3 regions of the Pandoraea thiooxydans genome follow, and region 3 is predicted to be linked to each of the others. Evidence: predicted binding sites of a transcription regulator. Region 3 holds the regulator's gene; each other region holds the start of a gene.
What was found. The regulator FNR, encoded in region 3, switches genes on or off when oxygen is low (the NO sensors DNR and NnrR bind a similar motif). The targets are predictions, from matches to a motif close to TTGATNNNNATCAA.
Positions count from the first base shown of each region.

Region 1: the regulator FNR is predicted to act here: its motif matches at 3,464-3,477, upstream of PATSB16_RS09125 (universal stress protein).
Region 2: the regulator FNR is predicted to act here: its motif matches at 1,691-1,704, upstream of PATSB16_RS09010 (PHA/PHB synthase family protein).

Region 1 covers NZ_CP014839.1:1,972,735-1,977,618, reverse strand. The annotation lists gene PATSB16_RS09140 (alpha/beta fold hydrolase) at 1-250, opposite strand, end outside; gene PATSB16_RS09135 (acetate/propionate family kinase) at 260-1,447, opposite strand; gene PATSB16_RS09130 (bifunctional enoyl-CoA hydratase/phosphate acetyltransferase) at 1,444-2,838, opposite strand; gene PATSB16_RS09125 (universal stress protein) at 2,952-3,389, opposite strand; gene PATSB16_RS09120 (MBL fold metallo-hydrolase) at 3,509-4,369, opposite strand; gene PATSB16_RS09115 (ArsR/SmtB family transcription factor) at 4,453-4,773, shown strand; gene PATSB16_RS09110 (YeeE/YedE family protein) at 4,795-4,884, shown strand, end outside.
Region 2 covers NZ_CP014839.1:1,951,990-1,956,873, reverse strand. The annotation lists gene PATSB16_RS09025 (response regulator) at 1-116, shown strand, start outside; gene PATSB16_RS09020 (helix-turn-helix domain-containing protein) at 252-1,079, shown strand; gene PATSB16_RS09015 (Hsp20/alpha crystallin family protein) at 1,129-1,557, opposite strand; gene PATSB16_RS09010 (PHA/PHB synthase family protein) at 1,804-3,591, shown strand; gene atpD (F0F1 ATP synthase subunit beta) at 3,629-4,884, shown strand, end outside.
Region 3 covers NZ_CP014839.1:2,334,060-2,338,943, forward strand. The annotation lists gene rluB (23S rRNA pseudouridine(2605) synthase RluB) at 1-598, opposite strand, end outside; partial or broken gene scpB (SMC-Scp complex subunit ScpB) at 1,046-1,619, opposite strand; gene fnr (fumarate/nitrate reduction transcriptional regulator Fnr) at 1,990-2,742, shown strand; gene aptA (omega-aminotransferase AptA) at 2,888-4,225, shown strand; gene PATSB16_RS10735 (YybH family protein) at 4,248-4,679, shown strand; gene PATSB16_RS10740 (competence/damage-inducible protein A) at 4,693-4,884, opposite strand, start outside.

The DNA of each region.
Region 1 (4,884 bases), 360 kb from region 3:
CCGGCCGGCCATACTCGCGCAGCGTCATGGTGCGCAGATCGAGTCGTGCGCGGTTCGGCGTCGCGAGTTTGGGCCGCAGTTCCTCGTGGATCCTGATTTCCTCTTCGACGAACTTGAGGTTTTTCGCGTACATGGCCGCGCCCTGCTCGACCAATTGCGCAGCCATTGTCATCGGCCAGAATACCGGCACGCTGGTGAGTGCGGCGCTCGGGGGAAGTGCGGACGATTTGTCGGGGGGCGTAGCGGACATGCCGGCTCCTTAGGTATTCGAAATCAATTGCCAGGTATGGCGTGCGATCATCAAATCTTCGTCGGTGGGAATGACCCAGGCCGACGGACCGCCGCCGGGCTTCGTCAGGCGCGGCCCGCCCTCTTCGTTGGCTGCCTCGTCCAGACGCAACCCGAGCCAGGCAGCCTGCAGGCATACGCGACGCCGAATCTCGACGGCGTGCTCGCCGATGCCGGCGGTAAACACCAGCGCATCCAGGCCGCCCAACGCGGCGGCCAGAGACCCCAATTCGCGGCCGATGCGGTACACGAACAGATCGATGGCTCGCGCCGCGCGCGGGTCGTCGCTGGCCTGCAGGGTGCGCATGTCGTCGCTGATGCCGGATACGCCCAGCAGACCCGAATGGTTGTACAGAAGATCGCGGATTTGACCGGGCGTCATCCCCTTTTCTTCCATCAGGTAGAGCACGACACCAGGGTCGAGGTTGCCGCAGCGCCGCCCCATCGGCAGGCCGTCGAGTGCGGTGAACCCCATCGTGGTCACCACGCTTTGGCGGCGAATCATGCCGCACATGCTGGCGCCGGCACCGAGATGGGCGACCACGATGCGCCCCTCGGCCGCCTCGGCGCCCAGAAAGCGAGGCAGCACACCGGCGATATATTCATACGACAGCCCATGAAAACCGTAGCGGCGGATGTGCTGCGCCGTCAGCTCCTCGGGCAACGCGAAGGCGGTGGCGATGGGCGCCTGGGTATGGTGAAAGGCGGTATCGAATGCGGCGATTTGGGGCAGCGCCGGGTGCAGCTTCGCAAGCGCGGCAATGGCTGCCAGGTGATGGGGCTGATGCAGCGGTGCCAGCGGGATCAGCTCACGCAGCGCGGCAGTGACCGCCGCATCGATCCGTACTGGCGCGGTGTAGCGCGCGCCGCCATGCACCACACGGTGCCCGGCGGCGACCAGGCGATCGCTTCGAAAATGCGATTCGAGCCAGTTCAACAGGGCCGCCAACGCATCTTCGTGGGTCGCGCCTTCGGCCAGGTATTGGTCCGCCAGCGCCTGCTCGGCCTGATCGTGGGCCACGAAATGCGCCCGGTGACCAATGCCGTCGCACTCCCCCTCGCAGATCAGGCCTTGCCGGCTCGGCTGTTCATGCGCGGCAAACACAGAAAATTTGATGCTCGACGAGCCGGCGTTAAGTACCAGGATGACGTCTGTCACGAGCGGACTCCCGCGTTATGGCGCGCCAGCAACAGCGCAATCGCGCACGAGCCGAGCCTGGCCAGCGTTTTGTCGGCACGACTGGTCAGAACGATCGGCACGCGCGCGCCCAGCACGATGCCGGCGACTTCGGCCTGGGCAAGATACTCCAGTTGCTTTGCAAGCATATTACCGGCCTCCAGATCGGGCACGACGAAGATGTCGGCGCGCCCAGCCACGGGCGACACGATGTGCTTGGTTTTGGCCGCCGCCAGCGAGACGGCGTTGTCGAAGGCCAGCGGCCCGTCGAGAATGCCGCCGGTGATTTGGCCGCGGTCGGCCATTTTGCACAATGCCGCCGCGTCGAGCGTCGAGCGAATTTTCTCCGTGACCGTTTCGACTGCCGACAGAATCGCCACACGCGGCTCGGCGATACCCAGCGCATGGGTCAGATCGATGGCGTTCTGGATGATGTCCCGTTTGTCCGCCAACGTGGGGTAGATATTGATCGCGGCATCGGTCACGAACAAGGGCCGCGGATACCCTGGCGCGTCGATCGCAAAAACGTGGCTCAAACGCCGTTCGGTGCGCAGCCCGCCGGCAGCGTCGACTACCGCGTGCATCAACGCATCGGTGTGCAGCGCGCCTTTCATCAAAGCTTCGGCCCGGCCCGCGCGCACCAGCGCGACCGCGCGCGCGGCGGCCGTGGCGCCCGGCCCGCTCGGCACGATTTCGTAGCCGCCGAGATCGAGCCGCGCTTGCGCGGCGGCCGCACGAATACCATCCTCCGGGCCCACCAGCAGCGGTACGATCAGACCCGCGCGGGCGGCTTCCACGGCGCCGAGCAGCGATACCGAGTCGGTTGGATCGACCACGGCGGTCTGCAGCGGTTCGAGACCTTGCGCCATCTCGATCAGATGATGGTAGCGGCGCCCTTTTTCCTGCAGGACGACCTGCGGCAAAGCGGCACGCATACGCGAGATTTTTTCGGCCGGCGCAATCACCTCGGCCGTGCCGGTCACGACGTCGTCGTCGCACTGATTCGAGACGCGGCACGCCATCGTCACGCGACGCGTGGCGGTGTCCTTGTCGCCGACAGTCACTGTCACGGTCAGCGTGTCCCCCAACGCGAGCGGGCGATGAAAATGCAACGTTTGATCGACGTAGGTCATCCCCGGGCCGGGCAACTGTGTGCCCAGCACTGTCGAAATCAGCGCCGCGGCCCACATGCCGTGCGCGGCGCTCTGATGGAACAGATCGCTGCTGGAAAGCACATCGTCCATGCCCGCCGGGCAGGCGTCGCCGGACATCAGCGCGAAAAGTTCGATGTCCTGATGCGTCAATGTGCGCACGAGCTGCGCCGACGCGCCTGGCAACAGTTCATCGAACGTCTTGTTCTCAATCAATGTCATGACCGTACTCGTGGGCAGGGGGGGTGGCGATGGCAACACCGTGCCGCCGCCGAGCCGGGCCGGGCGTCGTCCCGAGCGCCGGGCCAAGGGAACGCAGGTCGGGCACCGGGCGCTCAGGGCACCACGGTCACCACACAGGGCGACAGGCTCACGAGTTTTTGCGCGGTGCTGCCGAGCAGCAGCGAGCTCATGTGTCCCGTGCCGCGCCGGCCGACGACGATGGCGTCGATATGCTGCTGTTGGGCTGCCTGCAGAATCGCCGGCACGATCTCGCCGCGATACGAGGCCAGGCGTGCATCCGGCACGCCCAGGGCCTGTGCCCGCGCCTTCGCCTGGGTAAGCACCTGCGCCGAGTAAGTATCGAGCAGTTCGTCGAACCACGTATGCTCGGGCAGCGTGAAGCGCTCCAGCACGGTGCCGGGCAAACCATATCCGCCGATGACGTGGACGATCAGCAGATCAGCGCCGGACTGCTTCGCCATCCTGGCGGCTTCGTCGACGGCGCGGTCGGCGCTGGCCGACCCGTCGGTCGCAACCATCAGGTGCTTCATGGACTGTCTCGCGTTCCAATGAAAAAATGTTGCAAAACTTGCCAACACCTTACGCGAGCATTGCGGCGGGCGTCTTGACAAATGTCAATGCGCTCCGGCGCGAGGGCGGCGACGCGCCCTTACAGCACGTTCAGCGGAATCTTGAGGTATGACGTGCCATTGGCTTCGGGGGGCGGAAACTCCCCGGCGCGGATGTTGACCTGGATCGCCGGCAGAATCAACACCGGCATCGCCAGCGTTTTGTCGCGCGCTTCGCGCATCGCGACGAACTCGGCCTCGCTCACCCCGTCGTGCATGTGGATGTTGCTTTGGCGTTGTGCCGCGACAGTGGCCTGCCATGCCGGGTCCCGTCCTGCCGGCGGGTAGTCGTGGCACACGAACAGCCGGGTCTGCGCCGGCATGTCCAGCAGCTTTCGAATCGACTGATATAACGCGTGGGCGTCGCCCCCCGGAAAATCGCAGCGGGCGGTGCCCACGTCCGGCATGAACAGCGTGTCGCCAACGAACACCGCATCGCCGATCTGGTATGCGACATCCGCCGGGGTATGTCCGGGCACGGCAATCGCCCTGCCCTCCAGATCGCCGATCGCGAAGGTCTCGCCATCGTCGAGCAGCCGATCGAACTGGGATCCGTCGGCGCTGAACGCCGGCTCCAGATGGAACAGCGTCTTGAACACGCTCTGCACGGTACGAATCCGGCTGCCGATGGCGATCTTGCCGCCCAGGGCGCGCCGCAGGTACGGCGCGGCCGACAGATGGTCGGCATGCGCGTGGGTCTCGAGAATCCACTGCACTTGCAGTGCGTGCTGGCCAACGAAGGCGATCACCCGATCGGCGCTCGCGGTCGTGGTGCGTCCGGCCTTGGGATCGTAGTCGAGCACCGAGTCGATGATCGCGCATTCCTTGCGCCCGTCCTGCCACACGACATAAGTTACCGTGCCGGTCACCGGTTCGAAGAAAGGTTCAACGTTGGGATGCATGCCGCGTCCTTGAGTCAGTTAAAGTATATTTAATAATAGTATATAATTTTATATATTGTTTGACCATTGTCAGGAGAACTTCCATGTCGTCACATCGTGCCACGATCGATGTCGCCGCCATGCATGCCGCCGCAGCCCAGGCGTGCAGCCTGCTCAAGGTGCTGGCCAATCCCGACCGGCTGTTGCTGATGTGCCAGCTTTCGCAGGGCGAAGCGAGTGTTGGCGAACTCGAGGAACACCTCGGCATCCGGCAGCCGACGCTGTCTCAGCAACTGGGCGTACTGCGCGAGCACGAGTTGGTGCAAACCCGCCGCGACGGCAAAAACATTTTCTACTCGATTGTCAGCAAGGAAGCGCTCGCCGTCATGGCGGTGCTCTATACGCAGTTTTGTCCCACGTCGTAACCCCGAAGGATCCAATAAGAAATGCATATCGACAATTTCACCCCCATCCCCTCCCTGGCCGGCGGACTGCTGATCGGCGCGGCGGCCGCCACACTGATACTCGTCAATGGG
Region 2 (4,884 bases), 380 kb from region 3:
TCAGTACCTACAAGGCGCGCGTGTTCCAGAAACTGCAGCTGCAGAACCAGACCGAACTGGTGCAGTACGCGATCCGGCACCATTTTCTCAACGACGACGGCGAACCCGCCAATTAGCGGCCATGCGGCTGCCGCGCCGGCCGCGATCATCCTAAAGTCGTAGTCGTCGGCTTACAGCTGTAGGTGTGAACCGATAGCGAATCGGGCAGCTTGCCAATGGATTTTGCGGCGGGCTTTGCCGATACTTGACGCATGATTATCTCGACCTCGCAGGAAATCACCATGCGTCTGCCCGCGACCTCCGCCCCCCTGCCGTGCCCCGCGAAAGCAACCTTGACGAGCCTGCCGGTGCGGCAGATTCATCACCTGCACCCGGCCTCCGAGACGGCAGCCGCGCTGCGCTGCACGTCGTGCCTGTTGAGCGCGTTTTGCCTGCCCGAAGGGCTCAGCCGCGAAGACATCGAAAAACTCGATGCGGTCGTGTCGGTGCGCCGCACCGTGCGCCGCGGCCACGCGCTGTACCGGACCGACGACCCGTTCGAGAATATCTACGCGGTACGCGCCGGGTCGTTCAAGAGCCTGCTGTTCAATCCCGACGGGCGCGAGCAGGTCATGAGTTTTCAGATCGCCGGCGAGTTGCTCGGACTCGATGGCCTGAGCATGCAGAAGCACGCGTGCGACGCCATCGCGCTGGAAGACAGCCAGGTTTGCGTGATCCCGTTCCATCGCCTGGAAGCCTTGTGCCACGACATCCCGGGGATCCAGCATATGGTTCACCAGTTCCTGGGCGAGGAGATCGCACGCGAACGCCGGCTGCTGATGGTGTTGGGCAATATGCGCGCCGAGGAGCGGCTGGCCTCGTTCATTCTCGATCTGTCGGACCGCCTGACCGAGCGTGGCTATTCGTCCAGGGAATTTCACCTGCGCGTCACGCGCGAGGAAATCGGCAATTATCTGGGTTTGAAAATGGAAACCGTGAGCCGGATTTTCTCGCGTTTTCAGGATGCCGGTTTCATCGAATTGCAGCAAAAGCTCATCCGTATCGTCGACATCGACGGCCTGCGCTCGGTGCTCGCCTGAACCGCCGTGGCCCTGCCGCGCGGCAGGGCCGGCCGAGCATTCAGGCGGCTTACTGAATCGTCAACTGCTTGGTCTGGCCATTGCTGCGCTTGGGCAGCACCAGCTCCAGCACGCCGTCGCGGTATGAGGCCTGCGCGCCGGCTTCGTCGACAGCCTGCGCCAGCGTGAAGCTCCGATAGGCGCTGCCGTAATAGCGTTCGCGATGCACGTAATCGCCGTCCTTCTTTTCTTCCGATTCCTTTTTCGTTTCGGCGCTGATCGTCACCTGATTGCCGTCGACCGAGACCTTGATATCTTCTTTTTCCACGCCCGGCAGATCGGCACGTACGGTGTAATTCTTGTCGTCTTCCTTGACGTCGAGCTTGATCTGCATCGACTTGGATGCTTCCAGCGCGACCGGTTTCCAAAAGAAATTACGCACGAAATTTTCGAAAGGTTCGTCGAAACTCAGGGGATCGAAACGGGTGAGATTTGCCATGATGGCCTCCAGGCGGCATTGGTGAATGGATGTTGCCCAAGCCGCGCCGGAACCGGCGCCATGCCGCATGGTGCCGAGTCATCGCGCAATTGAGCAAGCGTAATCAATCCTAGCTGCGCACCGGCGGAAATTTATGACGTACGTCAAATGAACTCGTCACCTCCACGCGTGGCGCGGGCGGCGAGGTGCATGATGAGAATCGATATTGGCTGCCGCGCCGAACAGCGTTTTGTCAAAGGAAATTCGATGGATATCCCTGCCCGCCTCTCGTCGGACCAACACGACCAGCACTCGAGCCAAACCCCTCCGCCGTCGGATCTGCCATTTCGTGCGCTCGACCACGCCAAGGAGGCGTTCATCGCGCGCCTGACCTCGGGCCTGTCACCCGCGGCACTGCTGCTCGCCTTGTCCGACTGGGGCATCCATCTGGCCGCGGCGCCGGGCAAGCAGCTCGAATTGGCGGCATTGCTTGCCAGGGCGCTCGAACAGATTGCGAACTATGGTACTCAGCTCGCGTGCAACGAGAGCGCGCCGCCCTCGCTGCAGCCGACGCCTGGCGATAGCCGGTTTCGATCGCAGGCGTGGCAAAGCGAGCCCTATCGCTATTGGCAACAGGCGTTTTTGCTCACCGAGCAATGGTGGCGCCGGGCCACGCGAGATGTGCCGGGCACAACGCGCCACCACGAGGACATGGTGTCGTTCGCGGCCCGGCAATGGCTGGATCTGATCGCGCCTTCGAATTTTCCTTGGACCAATCCGGACGTCGCCCGCCGTACCGCCTCGACCTTCGGCGCCAATTTGCTCAAGGGCGCGGGCAATGCGTTCCAGGATGTGCAGCGCCAGATGAGTGGTCTGCCGGCCGTGGGGCTCGAAAAATTCGTCGTTGGTGAGAATCTTGCGGTGACCCCGGGCAAGGTCGTGTTCCGCAATCACCTGATTGAACTGATCCAATACACTCCGACAACGCGCACGGTGCGCGCAGAGCCGATCCTGGTCGTGCCGGCCTGGATCATGAAGTACTACATCCTCGACTTGTCGCCGCACAATTCGCTCATACGCTATCTGGTCGGGCAAGGACACACGGTTTTTTGCATTTCGTGGCGCAATGTAACGGCGCAGGACCGTAACCTGAGCCTGGAAGACTATCGGCGCGACGGCGTGATGGCCGCGCTTGATGCGGTCAGCGAAATCGTGCCGCAGCGGAAGATTCATGCCACCGGCTACTGCCTGGGCGGCACGCTGCTGTCAATAGCCGCGGCCGCCATGGCCACCGCCGGCGACGCGCGTCTGGCTACATTGTCGCTGTTCGCCGCGCAGACCGATTTCACCGAGCCGGGTGAGCTGCAACTGTTCATCGACGACAGCGAGGTCTATTTCCTCGAGAGCATGATGTGGTCGCAGGGCTATTTGAGCGCGCGGCAGATGTCCGGGGCGTTCCAATGGCTGCGCTCGAACGAATTGATCTGGTCGCGCATCGTGCACGATTACCTGCTGGGCGAGCGCACGCCGATGACCGACCTGATGGCGTGGAATGCCGATTCGACGCGCATGCCCTACCGCATGCACTCGGAGTACCTGCGCCAGTTGTTTCTCGACAACGACCTGGCCTTCGGCCGCTACCGCGTCGACGGACACGCCGTCGCGCTGAGCAACGTGCGCGTGCCGGCCTTCGTGGTGGGCACCGAGTACGATCATATCGCCCCGTGGCGCTCGGTCTACAAGATTCACACGCTGCTCGACGCGGACGTCACCTTCGTGCTGACCAACGGCGGGCACAACGCCGGAATCGTCAGCGAGCCCGGGCACGCTCACCGCCACTTCCGCTATGGACATACGGCCGCTCATCAATTGCGCGTAGGCCCCGACGAGTGGGTTGCCGCGCACGCCGCGCAAGACGGCTCCTGGTGGCCCGCCTGGACCGATTGGCTCAAAGCGCATTCGGCGCCCAAGGCAGTGGCCCCGCCGCCGCTCGGACTCGGCAATGCCGGCGCCGGCCTGCCGGCTGCACCGGGCACGTACGTGTTCCAGAAATAGCGAACGCCCGCCTACCCAGTCTCCATGGAGAAGAATTTTGACCGCCCTGCCTGACGACCCCGCAGCCCCGAGCGCGCGCGGCCGCGTCACGGCGGTGCGCGGCGCGGTGCTCGATATTGCCTTCGACGAGACGGCGTTGCCCCGGGTCGACGAGGCGCTCACGGTGCAGGCCGACGGCGCCGGCACGATCCTCGCGGAGGTGCAGGCCCATCTGGACGCGCGCACGGTGCGTGCGCTGGCACTGCAGTCGACCGCCGGCTTGCGGCGCGGTGCGGCCGCGCGCGCGCACGGCGGGCCGATTGCGGTGCCGGTGGGCGACGCGATGCTCGGCCGCCTGATCGACGTGACCGGCACGCCGGGCGATCGTGGCACGCCCCTGCCGGCCGACGTGCCGCGCCGGCCGATGCACCGCGAGCCGCCGCCGTTGTCCGCGCAAGGCGCTGCCACCGAGATCTTTGCCACCGGCATCAAAGTAATCGATCTGCTCGCGCCGCTCGCGCAGGGCGGCAAGGCCGCCATGTTCGGCGGCGCCGGGGTCGGCAAGACCGTGCTGGTGATGGAGTTGATCCACGCGATGGTCGAGCGCTATCAAGGCATTTCGGTATTCGCCGGGGTCGGCGAGCGCTCCCGCGAAGGCCATGAAATGCTGCTCGAGATGCGCGGCTCGGGTGTGCTGCCGCGCACCGTGCTGGTGTACGGCCAGATGAACGAGCCGCCTGGCGCCCGGTGGCGCGTGCCGCTCACGGCATTGACCATCGCCGAATATTTTCGCGACGAACGCCATCAGAACGTCCTGCTGCTGATGGACAACATATTTCGCTTCGTGCAGGCCGGCGCCGAGGTCTCCGGCCTGTTGGGCCGGCTGCCGTCGCGGGTCGGCTATCAGCCGACGCTGGCCAGCGAGGTAGCCGCCTTGCAGGAGCGCATCGTCTCGGTCGGACAAGTGTCGGTCACCGCGATCGAGGCGGTGTACGTGCCGGCCGACGATTTCACCGATCCGGCCGTGACGACCATTGCCGCGCACGTCGACAGCATGGTGGTGCTGTCGCGCACGATGGCGGCCGAAGGCATGTATCCGGCCATCGACCCGATCGCCTCGTCGTCGATTCTGCTCGACCCGCTGGTGGTCGGCGCCGAGCATACCGCAGTGGCCACCGAGGTTCGCCAGGTGATCGAGCACTACCGCGAGTTGCAGGACGTTATCTCGCTGCTCGGCGTCGAGGAACTGGGCGCCGACGATCGCCGTATCGTCGGCCGCGCGCGCCGCCTGCAGCGCTTTCTGACGCAGCCGTT
Region 3 (4,884 bases):
TGCGGACCTGATCGGTCGGCATGATGCGCTGGCCAATATGGGCGGGCTCGCCATTGACCGACACGCGCCCGGCCATGATGAGTTCTTCCATTTCGCGGCGCGAGCCCATGCCGGCATCCGCGAGCACCTTGTGCAATTTCGGCGTTTCCTCATCCGGCGAGAGCACCCGCTTGGCCGTGACCGGCTTGCGTCCCCGGCGCAGCATCGGCGCACGCACGCCGCTGCCATTATTGTCATTGTCGAACGACTCCGAGGTGACATAGGCGAAGATATTATCTTCCGCACGCTTTGCCGCACCCGGCTGGCGAGGCGCCTTGCCGCCACGCTCGCGCGCGCCGCCATTGCCACGCCCCTTGCCGCGCCGCGCACCTGGCTGCCGTTGTTCGCCCGGTGCCTGAGCCGCGACGGGCGGCGTCGGCACGTCACCCTCATCGCCCGCAGCCGTCGAATCGCCCTCGCCTTCGCGCTTGCCTTGCCCAGCGGCACGCCGGCGCGCGATCAGACTTCGCGGACCGCGCCGCAAACCGCGGCGCGCCTGCTTGTCCTCCGCGCTCTGCGCCTCTCCAACGGCACGCTCGGATTCGCCATTGGCGTCAATCGGATTCAGTTCCTTGGACTCTTCGCTGTGCTTCAAAACAACCTCAAAGAAAAAGAGCCGCCGCGGGCATACGCCGCGCACAGGCAACTCATGCAAATAGGCAGGCCGGCGGGGCCATTGGTGCGGCGCCCTCGTCGTCCATCGCAACTACGATCGTCCGGGTTCACGTCCCGGCAATCAGATCAGCGCCATCATCGGCCGCCGACACGGAGGCGTCGGGATCCGCAGACACCAACGCCTGATCCGACGGCGATGCCACCGTGGCCGGATCACCTGCCAGCGCCGTCTGCTCGTCGAGGCTCTGCGCATTGCCGGCGGACGCCACGCTCGCCGCATCGGCATGCGGGTCTGTTTCATCATGCGGGCCATCGAGAGGCGCCGGCGGCGCGTCATCGGCGTCACCTACCGAAGACTCCGGTTCGCCAGACGCGGCAACCGCGACGGCCTCGCCCGCGCCATCGTCAAACACGATATTTTGCTGCGCCAGCAAATCAATCTGCGACTGCGCCGCGGGATCCTCGAGTGGAGGTAGGGCGTCGAGCGCCTGCAAGCCAAGATCGTCGAGAAACTGCTTGGTCGTCGCATACAGCGCCGGACGGCCAGGCACGTCGCGATGCCCAATGACGTCAATCCAGCCGCGCTCTTCGAGTTGCTTGATGATCTGGGTGTTGACGGTCACGCCGCGAATTTCCTCGATATCGCCACGCGTCACCGGTTGCCGGTAGGCAATGATTGCCAGCGTCTCGAGCACCGCGCGCGAGTACTTCGGCGGCTTTTCCGGGTTGAGTCGATCCAGATATTCACGCATCCTGGGCCGGCTCTGTAACCGCCAGCCAGACGCCAGCGCCACCAACTGCACGCCCCGTCCCTCCCATTCGCCGCGCATTTCCTCGAGCAGGGCGCGCACGACTCCCGCCGAAACGTCTTCGGCAAATAGCTTGCACAAATCGCCGACTTTTAGCGGCTCTTGGGCACAAATCAACGCTGTCTCGAGGACGATTTTCGCCTCTTGAGTATTCATGCGGCTATGCAGTGCCGGGGATTTTGCAACCCGGTCTCAGGAATAAATTGAGTGCTGGAACAACACAAGAGCGCGCCCGATGATTGTGATCGGTCGAGGAGACGGCAGCGCAACCCGGTTATATCGAATGCTTACTAGGTTGCCTGGAGATTTTCAGGAAGAAACATCTCGCCACCCAGTTCGGGGTCAATTATTACGCAAAGCGATTCGCCCGTAAAGTCGTTTCCCATCCGATTACCGCAGAATTACTATGTCGCCCCCCCTCGCAAGAAGAGCAGGCGCTGCCGGCATGTCCGGCAGCGGGCCAAGTGAGGCGGTACCCTGTCACCGGGCCTCGTGCTAAAATCGTACGCTAAGTTCAGAGGGAACCATGACAACGCAATCCGGCCCGACATCCCCGCCGCCCCGTTGTTCAGCCTGCTCTCTCAGCCAATTCTGCTTGCCTGTGGGCATCCCCCAAAATGAATTGACCCGGCTCGACCAACTGGTAGCGGAGCGCATCCGATTGAAAAAAGGCGATGCGCTCTATCTCTATGGCGACCCGCTGCGGGCCATTTTTGGCGTGCGCTTCGGATCGCTCAAGAGCTATATCGATTCCGAAGATGGCCGCGAGCAAGTCGTCGGCCTGCATATCCAAGGCGAATTGCTCGGCCTCGATGCCATCGCCGACGAGCGTCACGCCTCGACCGCCGTGGCCCTGGAGGACAGCGAGGTCTGCGTGGTGCGCTTTGCCGAACTCGAAAAGCTGTCGGCCCAGGTGCCGTCGCTGCAACGGCAACTGCACCGTCTGTTGAGTCTCGAGATCCGCAACGACCATCGCATGCTCCTGTCGCTGGGCACCATGCGGGCCGAGCAGCGTCTGGCCGTGTTCCTGCTCAATCTTTCCGAGCGGCTGTCGATGCGCGGTTACGCCGCCAACGAGTTCGTGCTGCGTATGAGCCGCGAGGAAATCGGCAGCTACCTCGGGCTGACGCTGGAAACCGTCAGCCGGCTGTTCTCCCGCCTGCAACAAAGCGGCGTTTTGTCGATCAAGCAGCGCCGCCTGAAAGTCACCGATCCCGACGCCTTGCGGCATTTGGCCGGCGAAAGCTGCCAGGCGCCAGCGATCTCGCGTCCCCGCTGAACGGGCCAATACGCGCGGCCGATCGCCCGCGTCGACGCGCCGAAAAGGCGGCACCGCGGCGCGCTTGGCCGAACATCTCGCGCCAATCGACAAAGGCACCAAAACTCACTATATTTCAATCCATCCCTATTCGCCGGAGCCAGACATGGCGGCGCTGTCCAACACCCTGAAGCTTGACCGGGACGAACTGGATACCTACTGGATGCCTTTCACGGCCAACCGCCAGTTCAAGGCTGCGCCGCGCCTTATCGCTTCAGCCGAAGGGATGTACTACACGGATGTCGACGGCCGCCGGCTGCTCGATGGGATCGCCGGGATGTGGTGCTGTAATGCCGGCCACAACCGCAAGCCGATCGTCGAGGCGATCCAGCGGCAAGCCGCCGTCCTCGATTTCTCCCCGCCGTTTCAGGTTGGGCAGCCTTTGCCCTTCGAACTGGCCAACCGGTTGGCCGGGTTGGCACCGGCGTCGCTAAATCGCGTCTTCTTCACGAATTCCGGATCCGAATCGGTCGATACAGCGCTCAAAATCGCCATCGCGTATCAGCGCCAGCGCGGGCAAGGCACCCGCACGCGGCTCATTGGCCGCGAGCGCGCTTACCATGGCGTCGGCTTTGGCGGCATCTCGGTAGGCGGCATCGGCGCCAACCGCCGACTGTTCGGGCCGCTGCTGCCGGGTATCGACCACCTCCCCCACACTCATGACCTGGCGCACAATGCGTTCAGCCGCGGGCAGCCGGCCTGGGGAGCGCATCTGGCTGACGACCTCGAGCGGCTGGTGCAGTTGCACGACGCATCGACGATTGCAGCAGTCATCGTCGAACCGGTGGCCGGCTCGACCGGCGTGCTGGTGCCGCCCAAAGGTTATCTCGAGCGTTTGCGCGAGATAACCCACAAATATGGCATCGTGTTGATTTTCGACGAAGTCATCACCGCCTTCGGCAGACTGGGCGGGTCATTCGCCGCGGGCGTGCTGGGCGTCGAGCCGGACATCATCACCACCGCCAAGGGGCTCACCAGCGGCACAGTGCCGATGGGCGCGGTGTTGGTGCGCGAGGAAATATACGACGCGTTCATGACCGGCCCGGAAAATGCCATCGAACTGACGCACGGGTACACCTACTCGGCCCACCCGCTGGCATGCGCCGCCGCGCTTGCCACGCTCGATCTCTACCGCGATGAAGCGCTCTTCGAGCGCGCTGCATCGCTGGCGGGCTATTGGGAAGACAGATTGCACGCCTTGCGGGAAGCCCGACACGTGGCCGACCTGCGCAACATCGGCCTGATCGGGGCGATCGAGTTGCAGCCGCGCGAGGGTGCACCGGGCGCCCGTGCTTTCGACGTATTCCTCAACTGCTGGGAGCGCGGCTTGATGATCCGCACCACTGGCGACGTCATTGCACTGTCACCGTCGCTCATCATCGAACGCGGGCAAATCGACGAATTGTTCTCAATCGTCGCCGACGCTCTGGCATCGACCGACTGATCGCCACACACCGGGAAGCGGCATGGCTACCTCTTTTTTCCTCACTCCTGACGATGCCGAACAGGCATTTTACGAAGCGCTCAATCGCGGCGACGTCGACGCGTTGATGGAAGTCTGGTCGGAGGACGAGGACGTCGTATGCATTCATCCCGCTGGTCCGCGCGTGGTCGGCGTCGGGGCCGTGCGCAGCAGCTGGGAGCAAATCCTGGCGCACGGCAGCCTTGATATCACGGTCACGCACCGGCAGGTCGCGCGCAATCCGTTATGCGCGATTCACAGCGTTATCGAGCAATTGCTGGTCGAGCACGGACCTCAGCCTCGCTACGCATTCGTGGTCGCCACCAACATCTATCTGAAGGAAGCCGACGGCTGGCGGCTCGTGCTGCATCACGCCAGCCCCGCGCTCGGTCACGAGGGCAGCCAGATCGAAACGCACGGACATGTCTTTCATTGATCCGTGACGACCGTCACGATGCGGCCGGTTCGACAATTTCTCCACCCAGCGCCTCGACCCCTTTTCGCAACGCCTCGAAAGCGCCATCGAGCAGCGCCGGATCGCCCTTGACACCCAGGTCGATGTGCCGGCGGGCATAATGCCCGCCCCGTTCGCTGTCGCCGACGCTGGGCAAGCTGAACACCTTGACGGCCGCAAATTCGGT